DNA from 3 places in the Saccharothrix sp. NBAS 001 genome. Region 2 is predicted to be linked to each of the others. Evidence: riboswitches for the same ligand, from Rfam matches in the RefSeq annotation. Region 2 holds a riboswitch; each other region holds the start of a gene.
The links. Region 2 has a riboswitch for S-adenosylmethionine ahead of AC0HI0_RS38960 (methionine ABC transporter ATP-binding protein). Riboswitches for the same ligand answer to the same signal wherever they lie in the genome.
Positions count from the first base shown of each region.

Region 1: it holds a riboswitch for S-adenosylmethionine, as region 2 does, so the genes downstream of both, AC0HI0_RS26020 (aminotransferase class V-fold PLP-dependent enzyme) here and AC0HI0_RS38960 (methionine ABC transporter ATP-binding protein) in region 2, are expected to answer to the same signal.
Region 3: it holds a riboswitch for S-adenosylmethionine, as region 2 does, so the genes downstream of both, thrC (threonine synthase) here and AC0HI0_RS38960 (methionine ABC transporter ATP-binding protein) in region 2, are expected to answer to the same signal.

Region 1 is NZ_CM153251.1:6,123,110-6,129,166, forward strand. It holds gene AC0HI0_RS26010 (RluA family pseudouridine synthase) at 1-267, opposite strand, end outside; gene lspA (signal peptidase II) at 264-860, opposite strand; gene AC0HI0_RS26020 (aminotransferase class V-fold PLP-dependent enzyme) at 883-2,199, opposite strand; SAM riboswitch class IV at 2,240-2,354, opposite strand; gene AC0HI0_RS26025 (potassium/proton antiporter) at 2,564-4,036, opposite strand; gene AC0HI0_RS26030 (DUF167 domain-containing protein) at 4,328-4,609, opposite strand; gene AC0HI0_RS26035 (TetR/AcrR family transcriptional regulator) at 4,602-5,153, opposite strand; gene AC0HI0_RS26040 (SRPBCC family protein) at 5,209-5,649, shown strand; gene AC0HI0_RS26045 (RNA polymerase sigma factor) at 5,720-6,057, shown strand, end outside.
Region 2 is NZ_CM153251.1:8,723,789-8,729,845, reverse strand. It holds gene AC0HI0_RS38970 (MetQ/NlpA family ABC transporter substrate-binding protein) at 1-760, opposite strand, end outside; gene AC0HI0_RS38965 (methionine ABC transporter permease) at 788-1,444, opposite strand; gene AC0HI0_RS38960 (methionine ABC transporter ATP-binding protein) at 1,468-2,478, opposite strand; SAM riboswitch class I at 2,680-2,772, opposite strand; gene rsmA (16S rRNA (adenine(1518)-N(6)/adenine(1519)-N(6))-dimethyltransferase RsmA) at 2,862-3,737, opposite strand; gene AC0HI0_RS38950 (transglycosylase family protein) at 3,747-5,189, opposite strand; gene AC0HI0_RS38945 (TatD family hydrolase) at 5,465-6,057, opposite strand, start outside.
Region 3 is NZ_CM153251.1:9,547,086-9,553,142, reverse strand. It holds gene AC0HI0_RS43175 (VOC family protein) at 1-491, shown strand, start outside; gene AC0HI0_RS43170 (TSUP family transporter) at 460-1,260, opposite strand; gene rpsT (30S ribosomal protein S20) at 1,447-1,707, shown strand; gene holA (DNA polymerase III subunit delta) at 1,779-2,759, opposite strand; SAM riboswitch class I at 2,858-2,973, shown strand; gene thrC (threonine synthase) at 2,985-4,247, shown strand; gene AC0HI0_RS43150 (hypothetical protein) at 4,326-4,778, opposite strand; gene AC0HI0_RS43145 (DNA internalization-related competence protein ComEC/Rec2) at 4,876-6,057, opposite strand, start outside.

The DNA of each region.
Region 1 (6,057 bases), 2.6 Mb from region 2:
GTCGTCCTCGTGCAGGACCTCCAGGCCCTCCACGGCGATCGCCTGCACCTGCACCGGGCGTTCCGGCTCGGGCAGGGTCACCTCCAGCCACGACCCGGCCACCAGCCGGTCGGACTTGCCGGCGGGCTGCCCGTCCAGCACCACGTCACCGGCTTCGGTGAGGCCCGCGACGACCGTGCGGGACAGGCCGAGCAGCTTGGCCAGGCCCGCGTCGACGCGCATCCCGTCCAGCCCGTCGGGGACGGGCAGCGTGCGGTAGTCGCTCATGCGTTCTTCACCGGCTTCACGTGGCGGGTTCCGTCGTAGTCGCGCTGCATCGCGGCCATGATCACGATGATCGCGCCGCCCACGCAGATGCCGGAGTCGGCAATGTTGAACACCGGGAAGAACGTGCCGTAGGGCTCGATCAGCGAGATGAAGTCCACCACGTGCCCGCGCAGCGGCCCCGGCGACCGGAAGATCCGGTCCACCAGGTTGCCCGTCGCGCCGCCCAGCACCAGGCCCAGGCCGATCGCCCAGCCGACCGACCGCAGCTTGCGGGCGATCCACAGGATGAACCCGACCACGCCGAGCGCGATCAGCGCGAGGATCACCGTCCAGCCCTCGGCCATGCCGAACGCCGCGCCCGAGTTGCGCAGGAACGACAGGTAGACCAGGCTGCCGAACAGCTCGACCGGCTCCCGACCCTCCAGCTCCGCGACCGCGATCACCTTGGTCGCGATGTCCAGCGCCAGCACCACCGGCGCGATCGCCGCGAGCAGCGCCACCCGGCTCTTGGGCGGCGGCGCGGCGGTGCTGCCGGGTTCCGGATCGGCCGGGTCGGCCCCGTGCTCCGGATCGGTGTTGGGATCGGTGCTCACCGGGCCATTGTCCAGCATCCGTTCAGCGCAGGAACGGCGGGAGCGCCCGCTCGTCGTTCTCCGGCACCCACCGGCCGTCGACGATCCGGTACGGCCACCGCGAGCCCTCGACCACGAGCGACCGCAGCGCCGCCACGAACCGGTCCACGTGCTCGGCGGTGCTGCCCAGGCCCAGCGACGCGCGCAGCGCCCGGTTGCCGTCGGTCAGCCGGTGCACGGCGACGTGCGCGCAGAACGCGCCGTCGCGCACGCCGATGCCGTGCTCGGCGGACAGCGCGGCGGCCAGGAAGCCGACGTCCTGCCCGGCCACCACGAAGCTCACCACGCCCACCCGGTCCCGGTCGGACCCGAAGATCGACAGCTCGTGCGCACCGGGCACGGTCGCCAGGCCCGCGCGCAACCGGGCCAGCAGCTCCCGCTCGTGCGCGGTGGTCTGCTCCCAGTGCCGGCCCAGCACGTCGCAGGCCACCGCGAGGGCGTGCACGCCCACCACGTTCGGCGAGCCGGCCTCGTGCCGCTCCGGCACCGCCGACCAGGCCACGCCCAGCCGGTCGCCGTGGTCGGTGACCCGCGCGGTCGCGCCGCCGCCGACCAGGTAGGGCTCGGCGGCCTGGAGCCAGTCGGCCCGGCCGACCAGCACGCCGGTGCCGAACGGGGCGTAGATCTTGTGGCCGGACAGGACCGCGTAGTCCACGTCCAGCTCCCGCAGGTCCACGGGCCGGTGCGGGGCGAGCTGGGCGGCGTCGAGCGCGATCCGCGCGCCGTGCCGGCGGGCCACGGCGGCCAGTTCGGCCACCGGCCACACCTCGCCGGTGACGTTGGACGCGCCGGTCACCACGACCAGGCGCGGGCCCTCGGGGGTGGCGCGCAGCGCGCGGTCCAGCTCCAGCACGGCCCCGGCGGGCGTGGCCGGGGTGGTCAGGCGGTGCACGTTCGGGCCGCGCCACGGCAGCAGCGCCGCGTGGTGGTCGGTGTCGAACAGCACCACGGACGTGTGCCGGGGCAGGCTGCGAGCCAGCAGGTTGAGCGAGTCGGTGGTGTTGCGGGTGAACACGACGGTGTCGCTGGGACGCGCGCCGAGGAAGCGCCGGACCGAGTCGCGGGCCTGCTCGTAGACGCGGGTGGACACCTGGGAGGCGAAGCCCGCGCCCCGGTGCACGCTGGCGTACCAGGGCAGCAGCTCGTCCACGGCGTCGCGGACCTGCTCCAGGCAGGGCGCGCTGGCGGCGTGGTCGAGATTGGCGTACTCGACGCGCTCGCCGGTGACCAGCGGGACGCGCAACGCGGCTCCGACGACGCGGGGCAGGGCGGCGATGGAACCGGGAACTGCGACGGTCATGACAACCTCCGACGGGTCCGGCGGACTCCGTGGCATGGGAGGCCCGCGCTTGCCCGACGCCCTACGCGCCAGGCCAGGTCCTCATCGGGGGCACCCCACCGCGGTAGGAGGGTTGCCGGCCAGCTAGCCCGAGCTTCGCGCTGGCACTCATGACCTCGTGACCGAAGTTAGCCCACGACCCGGCACCCAGTCGAGGCCCGTTCACATCCTGGGAGGTCGACCCGCCCACCCGCCCGCCGTGCGGGAACCCCCAGCACCCGCAGGTCACGCGGACGATCACGGTGCGCCCGGCCGGGCCGCCGCGCACCCCCGACCGCGAGCGGGATCACACGGCGGACCCGCCCCCGATCGCGGCGCGGCGGGGTCACGGCAGGCCGGCGTCGCCCTTCCAGCGGGCGAAGCGGCCGGCCCGGTCGACGGCCCGGATGCGGTGTTCGGTGGCCGTGCGGGCGGCGTCCGTGCAGACCACCAGCAGCTGGTCGTGCTCCTGGAGGCGGGTGGTGGGCTGCGGGGTGAAGCCGTCGTCGCCGCGCACCACCAGGCTGACCGTCGCGCCCGGCGGCAGCCGCAGTTCGCTGAGGTAGACGCCGTGCAGCTTGGAGCCGCCCTGGATGCGCACCTGGAGCAGCTCCGCGCCCAGCTCGTCCAGCGCCGACGAGTCGACCTGGATCTCCTGCGCCTCGCCGGACTTCACCAGCCCGAGCCACTTGGCCATCCACGGCAGCGTCGAGCCCTGCACCACGGTCAGCACGATGACCAGCACGAACACCACGTCGACCAGGTGCCGCGCGCCCTCGAACCCCTGGATCAGCGGGATCAGGGCGAACACGATGGGCACCGCGCCGCGCAGCCCGGACCACGAGATGAACACCTGTTCCCGCCACGGCACCTTGAACGGCAGCGCCGCGCACAGCACCGACACCGGTCGGGCCAGCAGCACCAGCACCCCGCCCGCGACCAGCGCCGGGATCAGCGACTCGAACAGGCGGCCGGGCGACGCGTAGAGGCCGAGCAGCACGAACAACCCGATCTGCGCGATCCAGCCCAGCCCCTCGGCGAACGACAGCGTGTCCGACCGGTGCGGCAGGCGGGCGTTGCCCAGCACGAGCGCCGCCGTGTAGACCGCGAGGAACCCGGACGCGTGCGCCAGGTCGCCGGCCGTGTACGCGAGCAGGCACACGGCGACCGTCGCCAACGGGTACAGGCCGGTCGACGGGAGTGCGGCACGCCGAAGCGCGAACCCGCCCAGCCAGCCCAGCGCCACGCCGATCGCGCCGCCCGCGAGCAGTTCGTAGACCATCAGCACGGGCGCGGTCCACGTCACCGGGTCGGGTGACGCGAGCAGCACCACGGCGATGTACACCGGGGCGTCGTTGAGCCCGGACTCCAGTTCCAGCGCGCCGATCAGCCGCTTGCCCACCCCCACCCCGCGCAGCACGCTGAACACCGCCGCCGCGTCCGTGGACGACAGCACCGCGCCCCACAGCAGGGCGGTCCGCCAGTCCAGGCCGAGCAGGTAGTGCAGGCCGACACCGGTGAGCCCGACGCTGACCGCCACGGACACTGTGGACAGTGCGATACCCAGTCCCAGCGCGGGTTTCACCGCGGTCCAGCGGGTGGTGAGCCCGCCCTCGGCGAGGATCAGCACCAGCGCCACGGTGCCCAGCGAGCGCGTCATGTCGGCGTCCTCGAACTGGATCCCCAGCACGGATTCGCCGAGCAGCACGCCGATGCCCAGGTACAGCAGGAGCGAGGGCAGACCGAGCTTGATCGACACCCGCACCGCGATGACGGAGAGCAGCAAGACCGCGGCGCCGATGCCGAGGAAGGCCGTCACACCACCCACTCGACCTCCAGTTGTTCACCCGGTAGTGGTCATTCTCCCCCGGTGACACCGATTTGGACGAATCCGGCAATCACCACCGGGCCACCGCCGGCCCCGGTCGGCCCCGGTCACGCGGGGTCGGCGCGGTGCGGCGCGGAACCACCGGCTCCGCCTCCCACGGGGAAACCGTACGGGCACAACGCGTCTTCGCCGGTCGAGTGGGCACGCCGGGCGGATCACCGTCCACAGCGGACAGCGCGGCCCCCTCCGCGCGGACGTCCCGGTGGGTGGACACGCGCGGCGCTAGCCGTCGAGGAGCCGTGCCAGGCGCTCCTCCGCGTCGGCGGGGGCGGGGTCGAGTTCGACCACCTTGTCCCGCCCGCGCTCGCCCCGCACGATCCGCACGTCCTGCCGCCGCACGCCGAACGCGCGGGCCACCGCCTTGCGCACGGCCTCGTTCGCCTTGCCCTCCACGGCGGGCGCGGCGACGGCGACGACCAGGTCCGCCCCGTTCCACCGGCCGCCCACGGCGTCGCGCTTCGCGCCCGGCTTGACCCGCACGCCCAGCCGGAACGGCTCAGCCACGGGCGGTCACCGCGGTCAGGGTGTCCTCCAGCAGCGCCCGGCGGCCGCCCACCACGTGCGGCGCGGCCGACATCAGCTGGGCCTGGCCGAGGTAGACCGAGTAGGCGAGCACGGCCCGGCGGCGCGCGTCCCCGGCCGGGAACCCGAGGGCCTCGAACAGCTCGACCAGGTAGCCGACCCGGCGGTCGGTGACGCGGCGCAGCACGGGCGCGACCGCCGGGTCGTCCTTGGCCGCGAGCATGGCCAGTTCGACCGCGCTGGACCGGGGGTCCTCCAGAACCATCCCGAACAGCCGGCGCAACCGGCCCTGCGGCGTGGTCTCGGTCTCGACGAGGGCGATCACCGCCTCGGTGTGCTCCCGCTCCCACCGTTCGAGGGTGGCCTTGAGCAGGGCTTCGCGGTTGGGGAAGTGCCAGTAGGCGCTGCCCTTGGTCGCGCCGAGCCGGGCCGCGAGCGGTTCCACGGCCACCGCCGCCACCCCGCCCTCGGCCAGCGCCCACAGCGCCACCTCGGTCCAGTCGTCCTTGGTCCGGCGTGCTTTCACAAAACCGTACGCTACCGTATGGTGGGCTTCCATACGGAACCGTATGGGGGTTTTCATGATCAAGAACGTGCATCAGCGCCAGGTACCGGGCGACGGCTGGGTGGACCGCGCGGTGGAGCTGTGGCCGAGGAAGTGGCCGAAGCTGGTCCTCGACCGGCCGCTGGGGGTCGGGGCGGAGGGCGGGCACGGGTTCGTGCGCTACCGCTGCACCGCCTACGAACCCGGCAAACGAGTGGAGTTCACGTTCGCGCCGGGCTTCGGCGTGGTCGGCACGCACGTGTTCGAGGCCGTCCCCGGCGGCGTCCGGCACACCCTCACCGGTCGCCCGAACGGGTGGATGTTGCTGGGTTGGCCGCTCGCCGTGCGCTGGCTGCACGACGCCCTGATGGAGGACATGTTCGACAACTTCAGCATCGCCGCAGGTCAGGACATCACACCCGCGCGCTGGTCGTGGTGGGTGCGGGTGCTGCGGGCCGTGGCGCGCCGACTGGACTGAACCGCCGGCATCCACAACCCTCCACCACGTCCGTCTACCGGGTACCGGACGCCGACCAGAGGGAGGGTTCGTGACACCGGGAGACCCCGATGCCCACGCGGCCACCTTCGGCGACTTCTACCACCGGGAGCGCACCCGCCTCTTCCGGTTCGCCGCCGTCATGTCCCCGCACCTGGACCACGAGTCCGCGGTGCAGGAGGCGTTCGTCCGCGCCTGGCGCCACTGGCCCTCGATCCACCCGGACGCCCGCCGGGCGTGGCTGGTCAAGACGATCCGCAACCTGCTGGTCGACCAGGCCCGCCGGCTGGAGCGGCCCAGCGAGGTGACCGACGAGGTGGTCTCCCGGTCCCGGATCCTGGTGCAGCGGCACCGCGAGGCCGAGGCGTGGCACGAGCTCAACAGCACGCT
Region 2 (6,057 bases):
TGACCTGCTGCGACTGCAGCAGCGCCAGCAGGTCCTTGATCCGCTTGTCGTCCTTCAGCTCGGCGCGGGTGACCAGGCCGTTGGCGTTCGGGTTGCCCTCGGCCTTCTCCAGCACCAGCGCGTCCGAGGACGGCTTGAGCCCGGCGTCGATCGCGTAGTTGCCGTTCACCACGGAGGCGTCGGTGTCCTCCAGCGAGCGGGGCAGCTGGGCCGCCTCCAGCGCGACGAACTCCAGGTTCTTAGGGTTCTCCGCGATGTCCCGGATGGACGGGGTCTTCTCCGCGCCGGCCTTGATCTTGATCAGCCCGTTCTCCGCGAGCAACCGCAGGCCGCGGGCCTCGTTGGTGGCGTCGTTGGCCACCGCGACCTTCCCGCCCGCGGGCAGGTCGGTGAGCTTCTTGTGCTTCTTGGAGTACACGCCGAGCGGCTCGACGTGCACCGGCCCGATCCACTCCAGCTTCGCGCCGCTCTCCGCCTTGAACGTCTCCAGGTACGGGATGGTCTGGAAGTAGTTCGCGTCGAGCGAGCCGTCCACCAGCGCGGTGTTCGGCTGGACGTAGTCGGTGAACTCGACGACCTCGATCTTGAGGCCCTTGTCCTTGGCCAGGTTCTCCGCCACGTACTTGAGCACCTGGGCGTGCGGGACGGGGCTGACGCCGACCTTCAGGGCCGCTTCGGGGTCGGAAGCGGCACCGGTCTGGCCGCTTCCGCAGCCCACCGCGGTCAGCAGCACGGCGACGAGGGCAGCACGAATGCGCATTTCAATTCCTTAACTACGGAGAAGGCTTCAGACGGAGGCGTGCCGGCGGCGGTCGACGCCCCGGGCCACGCGGTTGCCGATGAACTGGATCAGGGTGGCCACGATCGCGAGCACCACGACCGTCGCCCACAGGTAGCGGTCGTTGAACCGCTGGTAGCCCTCGCGCACCGCGAGGTCGCCGAGCCCGCCGCCGCCCACCACACCGGCCATGGCGGAGTAGCCGAGCAGGGCGATGGCGGTCACGCCGATCGCGTTGACCAGGGCGGGCAGCGATTCGCGCAGCAGCACGCTGCGCACGATCCGGCCGGTGGAGGCCCCGGTGGTCACCGCGGCCTCGATCACCGAGACGTGCACTTCGGACAGGACGTTCTGGACCAGCCGCCCGACGAACGGGATCGCGCCGACCGCCAGCGGCACGATGGCCGCCGTCGGCCCGATCGTGCCGCCGAGGATCAACCGGGTGAACGACATCAGCACGATCAGCAGGACCAGGAAGGGCATGGACCGACCGAGGTCGACCACGAAACCGAGCAGTTTGTGCACCACGGGCCTGGGGCGCAGCCCACCGGGAGCGGTGAGCTGCAACCAGACGCCGAGCGGAATGCCGAGCAGAACAGCGATCAGGGTGGAGACGCCCACCATGTAGACCGTCTGGCCGGTCGCGACCAGCACGTCGTCGAACACGGTGGACCAGGGTGTTGCCGACCTCACGCAGCTACTCCCTGGGGCCCTGCCAGTGTCCGGCGCACCGCGCCACCCGCTTCCGAGATCCACTCCAGCGCCGAGTCCGCGCGCTCGCCGTTGAGACCGACGCGGAAGCGCGCCACCGGGGTCTCGCCGAGCCGCGTCAGACCGCCGCCGAGCAGGTTGAGGTCCACGCCGAACCGGCTGGTCGCCTCGGGCAGCAGCGCGCCGACCGCGGCGAACCCGACCAGCACCACGTCCGCGACGCGGTCGTACGCGCCCTCGGCGGCCGGGTTCTGGTCCACGGCGGGCAGCAGCGAGGCGGCCGTGCGCGAGCCCGCGTCCGCGACCAGGTCCAGCACCTTGCCGTGCTCGACCACGCGGCCGTCCTCCAGCACCGCGACGTCGTCGCAGATCTTGCGGACCACGCCCATGTCGTGGGTGACCACGAGCACGGTGACGCCGAGTTCGGCCCGCGCGCGGTCCAGCACGGTCAGCACCGAGCCGGTGGTGTCGGGGTCGAGCGCGGAGGTCGGCTCGTCGGCCAGCAGCACCGACGGGCTGGCCGCCAGGGCGCGCGCCACGGCGATGCGCTGGCGCTGGCCGCCGGAGAGCTGGTCGGGGTAGGAGCCCGCCTTGTCGGTCAGGCCGACCAGGTCGAGCAGCTCGGCGACGCGGGTGCGCCGCTGCGGGCCGGGCACGCCGGCCGACTCCAGCGGGAGCGCCACGTTGCCCGCGGCGGTCCGCTGGCGCAGCAGCGAATCCCCTTGCGGCACAACGCCGATCTGCCGACGGGCGGCGCGCAGCGCCGGGCCGCCGAGGGACACCAGGTCGGTGCCGTCGACGCGGATCGCGCCGCTGTCGGGGCGCTCCAGCAGCGCCACGCACCGGGCCAGCGTGGACTTGCCCGCCCCGCTGGGGCCGACGACGCCCAGGACGGTGCCGGCGGCCACGTCCAGGTTCACGCCGTCCAGCGCGCGAACCTGACCGGTACTTCCGGGAAAGGTCTTGGTGAGGTTCTCAACAGTGATCACGATTTCGCTCCACGACTGCACGCGGCAACGCACGCTCGTGGCGTGCGCGTCCGAAGGCCAGCTCAAGAAGGGTGTCCCGAGAGGGGACGACGAGGACTCGAAAATGCGCCTAGGGCGGAAGTTAGCTGCGACAGCCTGAAACCGTGCGGCGGCCGTGGTCGACGACTCGCCGGCGCGTGAGCAGCATCCTGGGCACGTGATCCTCCATCGATCCTGGCTGAAGCACCTGCCTCCGTGGGGAGGTGGTTGCTGCGGCGTCGTAGAGCCAGGTCTCTCAGCCGCTCGGGATGGCAGCACGAGTACACCTGACGCGGAGCCTTGAACGCAAGCCCGCATGAGGATCGTTCGTCAAATCACACTTATGGCCGAAAGATCATCGGCTATTACGGTGAGGAAACCTCGGCTATCCGGACGAAGTCTCCGACGCCCAATTGCTCCCCCCGGACGCCCGGGTCGACGCCTGCCTGCAGCAACAGCCGCTCGGCCGCGGCGGCGGAGCCGGCCCACCCCGCGAGCGCCCCCCGGAGCATCTTGCGGCGCTGGGCGAAGGCCGCGTCCACCAACGAGAACAGCACCTTCTGGTCCACAGTGGACAGCGGCGGGTGGCGGGTGAACGCGACGAGCGCGGAGTCCACGTTCGGCACCGGCCAGAACACCGAGCGCGACACCGGCCCGGCCCGCCGGGCGTCGGTGTACCAGGCGAGCTTCACGCTCGGCACCCCGTAGACCTTGCTGCCCGGCCCGGCCGCCATCCGATCGGCCACTTCGGACTGCACCATCACCAGCCCGGTGCGCAGCGACGGCAGTTCGGCCAGCAGGTGCAGCACCACCGGCACGGCCACGTTGTACGGGAGGTTGGCCACCAGCGCGGTCGGCGGCGTCGGGAACCGGTCGGCCGTGACGCGCATCGCGTCGGCCTCGATCACGGTCAGCCGGTCGGCCAGGCCCGGGGCGCGCTCGGCGACCGTCAGCGGCAGCCTGGCGGCCAGCACGGGGTCGATCTCCACGGCGACCGTCGCGGCGCAGGACGGCAGCAGCGCCAGCGTCAGCGAGCCCAGGCCGGGCCCGACCTCCAGGACCACGTCGTCCGGGGACAGCTCCGCCGCCGCGACGATCTTGCGGACGGTGTTCGGGTCGTGCACGAAGTTCTGGCCGAGCTTCTTGGTGGGGCGGATGTCCAGCTCGGCGGCGAGCCGACGAACGTCAGCCGGGCCGAGGAGCGAACTCCCCGGCCCGGTTGAAGAAGCAGCTTCGGTCACGCGCAAAACCTACGGCAGGCCCAGCTTCGCCCGGCAGGCAGGCCACGCCGAGTAGCCGCCGCGCGCGTCGCGCACCTTGGTGGCGATGGCGATCTGCTGCTCGCGGGTGGCCTGGTGCGGGTACGCGGCGTACTGGCCGCCGCCGTTGGAGTCCCAGGTGCCCTTGTCGAACTGGAGGCCGCCGTAGTAGCCGTTGCCGGTGTTGATGGCCCAGTTGCCGGTCGCCTCGCACTGCACGAGCCGGTCCCACACCTCGCCGTCGGGCGGGAGCTTCGTGCCGACCTTGACCTTCTTGGCCTTGGGCTCCTTGGTGACCTTGGCGCCCAGCTTCTCGCGCCCGGTCTCCTTGCCGTTCTTGATGGTCACCCGGTAGGTGACGATCTGCTCGCCGGCCTCGCCCGCCTCGACGGTCTCCTTGGAGCCCTTCATCATCGAGTCGTCCTTGACCTCCTCGACGGGCGGCTCGATCGCCTCCGTCGCGTTGATCACGGACACGCCGGTGCGGCTGATGTGGACCTCGGCGCCGTTGGTGATGCGCAGGTCCCCGGCGGATTCGAGCTTGTCCTCCGGGCCGAGCGAGATCTTCTCGGCCTTCATCAGCTCGTCGACGGTCAGCGCGGTCGTGCGCAGCTGCTTCGGCTCGTTGCCGCCGTCGTAGAGCGTGATGGTCTTGAGGCTCTTGACCTCCAGCGACATCCCGCCGAGCGGGACGGCCATGCCCCGGTCGGCGGAGAGCCACGCGCCGTCGTCGTTCACCTTGAGCTGGTCGAGCGCCTCGTCCACGGTGACCGAGCGGACCCAGCCCTCGCGCTGCTCGCCGTCGACGGTCATCTTGACCAGCCGGCCCCGGTCGAGCGAGATCTTGCCGCCGTCGCCGACCTTCGCCTGGGGGGACGGGCTGAGCGCGTCGTGCTCGCCGACCGCGATGCCCTCGTCGGCGAGGATCTCGCCCACGGTGGACTCGTAGGTGCGCACGGTGGTGGCTTCGCCGTCGATGTCGACGGTGATGGACTTGTCCATCGCGATGGCGGTCGCGCCGCCGCCGGCGATGGTCACCAGCACGCTGGCGACCGCGGCCTTGAGGAAGCGGCGCTTCCACTTCCCGGCGGCTTCGACCAGGGCGACGGGCGGGGCGCTCGGCTGCTCGGCAGCGAGTGCTCCGGCGACCCGGTCCTGGGAGACCTCGTCCGGGATGATGATCGGCGGCAGGAGCGTGGTCTCGGCGTTGATGAGCTTGATCAGCTCGTCGACGTCGACGTTGGCACTGGCCAGCAGGTCGTCGGCGTCGGGTCCGAGGACCTCCAGCACGTCGTCCGGCGTGATGCTGAAGACCGTGGTGTCCCAGTCGGACCAACCGGGCTCGGGTCTTTCCAGGACGTCCACACTGGTGGGCGGTGCCTGGTCAGGCCGCACGGGAGTAAACCAGTCGGTGTCCTCGTTGAACGAGTTCACGGGGTTCCATACCTCCTGAAGGCGCGAAGGTTTCGCGCACACGTTCGGTGTCGGCGGTCAGCAGGTGATCTCCGGCAACTCCTGTGTGTGGGGCGTCTTCTCGCTTCTGGTGTGTAACCCGCCCCGACTGCGGGCTGCGCCCCGGGGGAATCGAACTCGGGGCACGGTCACGGGACCGTAACGGGTCCTCGGGGGTTGTGCAAACACCCCTACCAACCTTGTGAGTTCAGTCACCCCCTCAGGGGAGCAGTGCCGTCGACCATTCGTCGTAAGCCTTACTGCAAGTGCACTACGTCACCGAGGTTGAAGACCCGTTCGGCGTTTCGGGTGACAGTTGACGCTAGATCCGCCAATTCCACGTGACGCAGCGTCGCGAGATCACGGAGCGTGTAGTTCGCGCAGTACGGCTCGTTGGGCCGACCCCTGAACGGGTGCGGCGTGAGGAACGGGGCGTCGGTCTCCACCAGCAGGTGCTCGGCCGGCACCCACGCCGCCGCCTCGCGCAGCGCCGCCGCGTTGCGGAAGGTCACCGCGCCCGCGAACGACAGCACGAACCCGCGCTCCACGCACGCGCGCGCGAAGTCGAGGTCGCCGGAGAAGCAGTGGAAGACCACAGTGGACGGAGCGCCCTGCTCGTCCAGGATCTTGAGCACGTCGTCGTGCGCGTCCCGGTCGTGGATCATCAGGGTCTTGCCGGACAGCTTGGAAAGCTCGATGTGCCAACGGAAAGCGTCGTGCTGCGCGGCCGGCGGCGAGTAGTCCCAGTAGTAGTCCAAACCGGTCTCGCCGATCGCCACGACCCGCGGCTGCGCGGCCAGCGCGGCGAGTTCCGCGCGGTCCGCGTCGGTGAAAGTGGACGTTCGCGTCG
Region 3 (6,057 bases), 820 kb from region 2:
TGCTGGTCCCCGAGTTCGACACCGGCGGGCCGGGGCGCGGCGCGATCGCGGTCGACCCGACCGGCGCGGCGTTCGGCCTGTGGGAGGCCGGCGAGCACATCGGCGCGTACGTGGTCAACGAGCCGGGCGCGGTGGTGTGGAACGAACTGGCCACCCGCGACCCGGACGGCGCGACCGAGTTCTACCGCGAGGTGTTCGACTTCGACCTGGCGCCGCTACCGGACCTCCCGTACACCCAGCTCCAGGTCGACGGCCACACGGTGGGCGGCGTGTTCGGCATGGACGACGGGATCCCGGCGGAGATCCCGGCGCACTGGATGACCTACTTCCAGGTGTCCGACGTGGACGAAACCCTGGCCGCGGCGCACGACCTGGGCGGCATCCCGGTCGGCGCGGTGGCCGACTCGCTGTTCGGCCGGTTCGCCACCCTGGGCGACCCGATGGGCGCGACGTTCAAGGTCATCCAACCGCCGCCTTCCAGCCCAGGCTGACCACCAGCGCCACGACCACGGTCAGGAACACCCGGCGGACGAACGCGGACCCCCGCCGCACCGCCAGCCGCGCCCCGAACACCGCGCCGACGAGGTTGCACACCGCCAGCACCAGCCCGAGCCCCCACAGGACCTTGCCGGTGGGGATGAAGTAGAGCAGCGCGCCCAGGTTCGTCGCGACGTTGACGATCTTGGCGGTCGCCGACGCCCGCAGGAACGCGAACCCGACCAGCCCCACCAGCAGGAACACCAGGAACGCCCCGGTGCCCGGCCCGGCCAGCCCGTCGTAGAACCCGACCACCGCGCCGCCCGCCGCCATCACGCCGATCTGCGCGCCCCGCCCGAAGCGCGGCGTCTCGGCCACCCCGAGTTCCGGCTTGCGCCAGGTGTAGAGCCCGACCCCCACCAGTGCGACCAACACCACACCGTTGAGCACACCCGGTTCCAGCGCCCCCGCGAACGCCGCGCCACCCGTGGCCCCGGCGAACGCCGCCACCGCCATCGGGATCGCGGACGCCCAGTCGATGGACGTCTGCCGCGCGTACGTGCTGACCGCGGAAGCCGTGCCGACCACAGCGGCGACCTTGTTCGTGGCCAACGCGTAGAGCGGCTGCCCACCGGGCCCGACCAGCAACAACGCGGGCAGCTGGATCAGCCCTCCCCCACCCACCACCGCGTCGACCGCACCCGCGAGAGCGGCGGCCGCGCAGAGGAAGAGGAGACCGGCGAGCGACACCTGCCCGAACCCGGGCCAGTCAAGAGCGGTCATCACCCGAACAGCGTAACCGGACGGGTGTACTGTTTTTTCCGCCGAGGACCCGGGCACGCCGCTCCCAGCAGCCCTGATAGCCTCTACAGCCGTATCGCGCGGCATTCCGCAATGGAGGAAGCCCACTCCGGTGGGGCCGATCACAGCGCGATGCGACCCCAAGACCGAGGAAACGGTGGCTTTCGCGTGGCGAACATCAAGTCCCAGCTCAAGCGGATCAAGACGAACGAGAAGGCGCGCCTGCGCAACAAGGCCGTCAAGTCGTCGCTGAAGACCGCGATCCGCAAGTTCCGTGAGGCCGCCGAGGCCGGCGACAAGGACAAGGCCGTCGCCTTGGCCCGCGAGGCCTCCCGCAAGCTCGACAAGGCCGTCACCAAGGGCGTCATCCACGCCAACCAGGCCGCCAACAAGAAGTCGGCCCTGGCCCGGCGCGCCAACCAGATCTGATCACCCGGATCTGAAGCAGCCTCCCGAAGCGCCGCCCCTCCCCGGAGGGCGCGGCGTTTCGCTTTGTGCGCTCAACGCCGCCCGTGAGCCGCGACGATCTTCAGCACAGCCCGCTCCAGGGCATAGCCCGAATCGGCCGCCACGCCCTTCACGTCGGCGTTGAGGTCCGCGACCACCGACATGGCCGCCGCCAGCCCGGCACCGTCCCAGCCCCGCGCCTGCCCCTGCGCCTTCTTGATCTTCCAGGGCGGCATGCCCAGCTCACCGGCCAGCTTGAACGGGTCTCCCCGCCCCACGGCCGACACCCTCGCGATGGTCCGCACCGCGTCCGCCAGCGCGTCCGCGACCAGCACGTGCGGCACGCCGGTCAGCATCGCCCACCGCAACGCCTCCAACGCCCCGCCCCGGTCGCCCACCACGGCCTTCTCGGCCACCGCGAACCCGGTCACCTCGGCCCGCCCCCGGTGGTAGCGGTGGACGGCGTCGGCGTCGATCCTGCCGCCCGTGTCGGACACCAGCTGCGAGGCCGCCGCCGCCAGCTCCCGCAGGTCCGACCCGACCGACTCGATCAGCGCCCCGATCGCCTCCGGATCGGCCTTGCCGCCCGCCGAGCGGATCTCGTTGCGCACGAACGCCTCGCGGTCTGCGGCCTTGGTGATCTTCGGGCACTCGGTCACCGCCGCACCGGCCTTGCGCAGCGCGGCGGGCAGCTCCTTGGCCACCTTGCTGCGCCCGCCGCCGGTGTGCACGACGACCAGGGTCACCCCGTCGGCCGGCGCCTTGGCGTAGGCCATGACCGCCTCGGCGATCTCCTTGCCCGCCTCCTGGGCGGACTCCAGGGCGATCACCCGCCCCTCGGCGAACAGCGACGGGCTCACCAGTTCGGCCAGCTCAGGAGGGGTGAGATCAGTCACTCTCACCCTGGTCAGATCGGCCTGCGGGTCGGCTTCGCGGGCCACCGCCAGCGCACCGCGCACCGCCCGCTCGACCAGCAACTCTTCCTCGCCGACGACCAGGTGCACGGGGGGTTGAGAGACTGCGGACGCGCTCACGGACCCGATCCTCCCACGCCCCGGATCGCGCCCGGATGGTGGACGGATCTGGCTGAGGGCCGGGATCGTGCCGTAGGTTGGCGGCCACAACTGAATACCGCTCATCCAGAGGGGCAGAGGGATCGGCCCGAAGAAGCCCCGGCAACCCGTCGCGCAGCGTCCGCTGCGACGACCACGGTGCCAATTCCGACCCGCGACGCGGGAAAGATGAGGAGATACCTCGCGATGACTGCTGTCAGTGTGCCTTCGGCCACCACCTCCTTCGACCTCGGTCCGGCCCGCGCCCTGTCGTGCCGTGAGTGCGGCCACGAGACCCCGCTCGCGCCGGAATACGCCTGTCTCGAGTGTTTCGGGCCGCTGGAAGTCGCCTACGACTTCGGCCGCGTCCGCCGCGAGGACATCGAGGCGGGCCCCCGGTCGATCTGGCGCTACCGCGGCCTGCTCCCGGTGCCCTCCACCGTCGAGTCGCACCCCAACACCAACCCCGGCGCCACCCGCCTGGTCGAGGCCGACCGCCTCGCCAAGGCCCTGGGCGTGCGCAAGGTCTGGGTGAAGGACGACACCGGCAACCCCACCCACTCGTTCAAGGACCGCGTCGTCGGCGTCGCCCTCGCCGCCGCCCGTGAACTGGGCTTCAAGGTCCTGGCCTGCCCCTCCACCGGCAACCTGGCCAACGCCGTCGCCGCCGCCGCGGCCCGCGCCGGCTGGGAGTCGGTCGTGCTGGTGCCCTCCTCCCTGGAGCAGGCCAAGATCCTCATGACCGCCGTCTACGACGGCAACCTGATCACCGTCGACGGCAACTACGACGACGTGAACCGCCTCGCGCAGGAACTGGCCGCCGAGCACGAGGACTGGGCGTTCGTCAACGTCAACGTCCGCCCGTACTACGCCGAGGGCTCGAAGACCCTGGGCTACGAGGTGGCCGAGCAGCTCGGCTGGCGGCTGCCCGACCAGATCGTGGTGCCCATCGCCTCCGGCTCGCAGCTGACCAAGGTCGACAAGGCGTTCCGCGAGTTCGGCGAGCTGGGCCTGGTCGACGCCACCCCCTACAAGGTGTTCGGCGCCCAGGCCACCGGCTGCTCCCCGGTGTCGGCCGCGTTCAAGTCCGGCCACGACGTGGTGTCCCCGGTCCGCCCGGACACCATCGCCCGCTCGCTGGCGATCGGCGCCCCGGCGGACGGCCCGTACGTCCTGGACGCGGTCCGCCGCACCAACGGCGCCATCGAGGACGTCACCGACGAGGAAGTGATCGAGGGCATCCGCCTGCTGGCCCGCACCGAGGGCATCTTCGCCGAGACGGCCGGCGGCGTCACCGTCGCCACGGCGAAGAAGCTCGTCGAGACCGGCCGGCTGGACCCGGACGCCGAGACCGTGCTGCTGATCACCGGCGACGGCCTGAAGACCCTCGACGCCCTCGGCGACCGCGTCGGCCCCCGCGCCAACGTCCCGCCCTCGGCCGAAGCCGTGCTGAACGCGCTGAAGGACTGACCACGCCCGACCGGCTCGCGCGCCACGACCGCCCGACACGGGCCCGTGGCGCGCGGGCCGTCCGCGCCGATCCTGCGGTCACAAGACGATGTCCGGGATCCGCAGCCACCCCGTGCGCGGGAACGACGAGAGTTCGGGCAGCAGGTAGGGCCCGACCTCCTCGGTCTCGGCCCGCCACGCGGTGAGCTGTTGCGGCCACGGCGACGCCGTCTTGTGCCCGTTGTACCGGTTCGCCCGCCAGTCCTCCGGCGCGATGGCCAGGTCGTCGTCGAACAGCGCGTCGGCGATCTCCTGGTACGCCTCCTGCGGTGACGCGACGGACACGGTGCCCACGGTTTTCGTGACGGTCGCCCGCGCCACGATCGCCCGGCCGCCGATCGACACGTCCTCGCAGACGTAGAACTCGAACGACGGCCTTAATTCCGCGCTCGGCCACGGGTGCGCGGAATAGCCGGGTTGCCACAACGCCCAGCCGAGTTCGCGCGGCGACCAGCCGGTGTGCAGCCGGACCCAGGTGTTCGTGTCCTTCATGGTCGTGCTCCTCTCGATGAACCCGGTCACGCGACCGGGCAGGTTCGTTCGTCTCACGACAGCCGTGGTCCAGCTGCCGTCCCTCAGCCGCCGTGGTTCAGCCGCCGTGCTTCAGCGGGTCGCCGCACCGGACGACCTGCGGCCCCTCCGGACCGGGCACGACGGCGGTGTCGCCGTCCCGGTCGGTGCGCAGCAGCAACGCCCCACCCCGCTCCAAGGCGTCGACCAGCACCCCGCTGGGATGGCCGTACCGGTTGCCCGCCCCGACGCTGACCAGCGCGACCCGTGGCCGCACCGCCGCGAGGAACTCCGGCGACGAGTACCGCGACCCGTGGTGCGGCACCTTGAGCACGTCGGCCCGCAGGTCGACGTGCCCGCCGAGCAGCGCGGCCTGCCCGGCCAGCTCGACGTCACCGGTCAGCAGGACCCGCCCCGCCGCCGTGGTCGCCCGCACCACCACGGACGCATCGTTGACCGCCGTGTTCTCGTCCCCGCGCGGCACCGCACGCGGCCCCAGCACGTCCAGCTCAAGTCCCGGCCAGCCCAGCCGCTGCCCGACCCCGAGTTCGACCACGTCGACCCCGGCCGCGCGGGCCAGCGCAACCACCTCCCTCCACGCCCACGCCGGCTCCCGCGACGGCCCCACGGCCACCGCGCCGACACCCCGTTCCGCCAACACCGCCGCCAGCCCGCCGATGTGGTCGGCGTGCAAGTGGCTCAGCACCACCAGCGGCACCCGCCGCACGCCCAGCCGGCGCAGGCAGGCCAGCACCGCAGCCGGATCCGGCCCGGTGTCGACCAGGACCGCACGGTCGCTTTCGGCCGTGGCCAGCACGACCGCGTCGCCCTGCCCCACATCGCACGCCACCACGGCCCAGCCCGGCACCGGCCAGCGCGGCGCGACCACGCCGACCGGCACCAGCACGACGACCGCCCCGGCGACGAGCGCGACGAGCAGCACCCGCACCCGCCGCAGCCGGAACACCACGTACACCGCCAGCACGAGGCCGACCAGCAGCAGCCCTCCCGTCCAGCCCTCGGGCCACGCCACCGCCGCACCCGGCACCGCCGCCGCGTGCCGGCCGACCGTGATCAGCCACCACGCGGCCGGCCCGGCCACCTCGACCACGAACCGCGCCGTGTCGAGGTGGACCGGCGCGACCAACGCCGCCAGCACCCCGAGCACCGTCGCGGGGGCGACGACCGGGGCCACCAGGAGGTTCGCCGCGACCGCGACCAGGCTCACCTGGCCGGAGATCCCGGCGACCAGCGGCGCGGT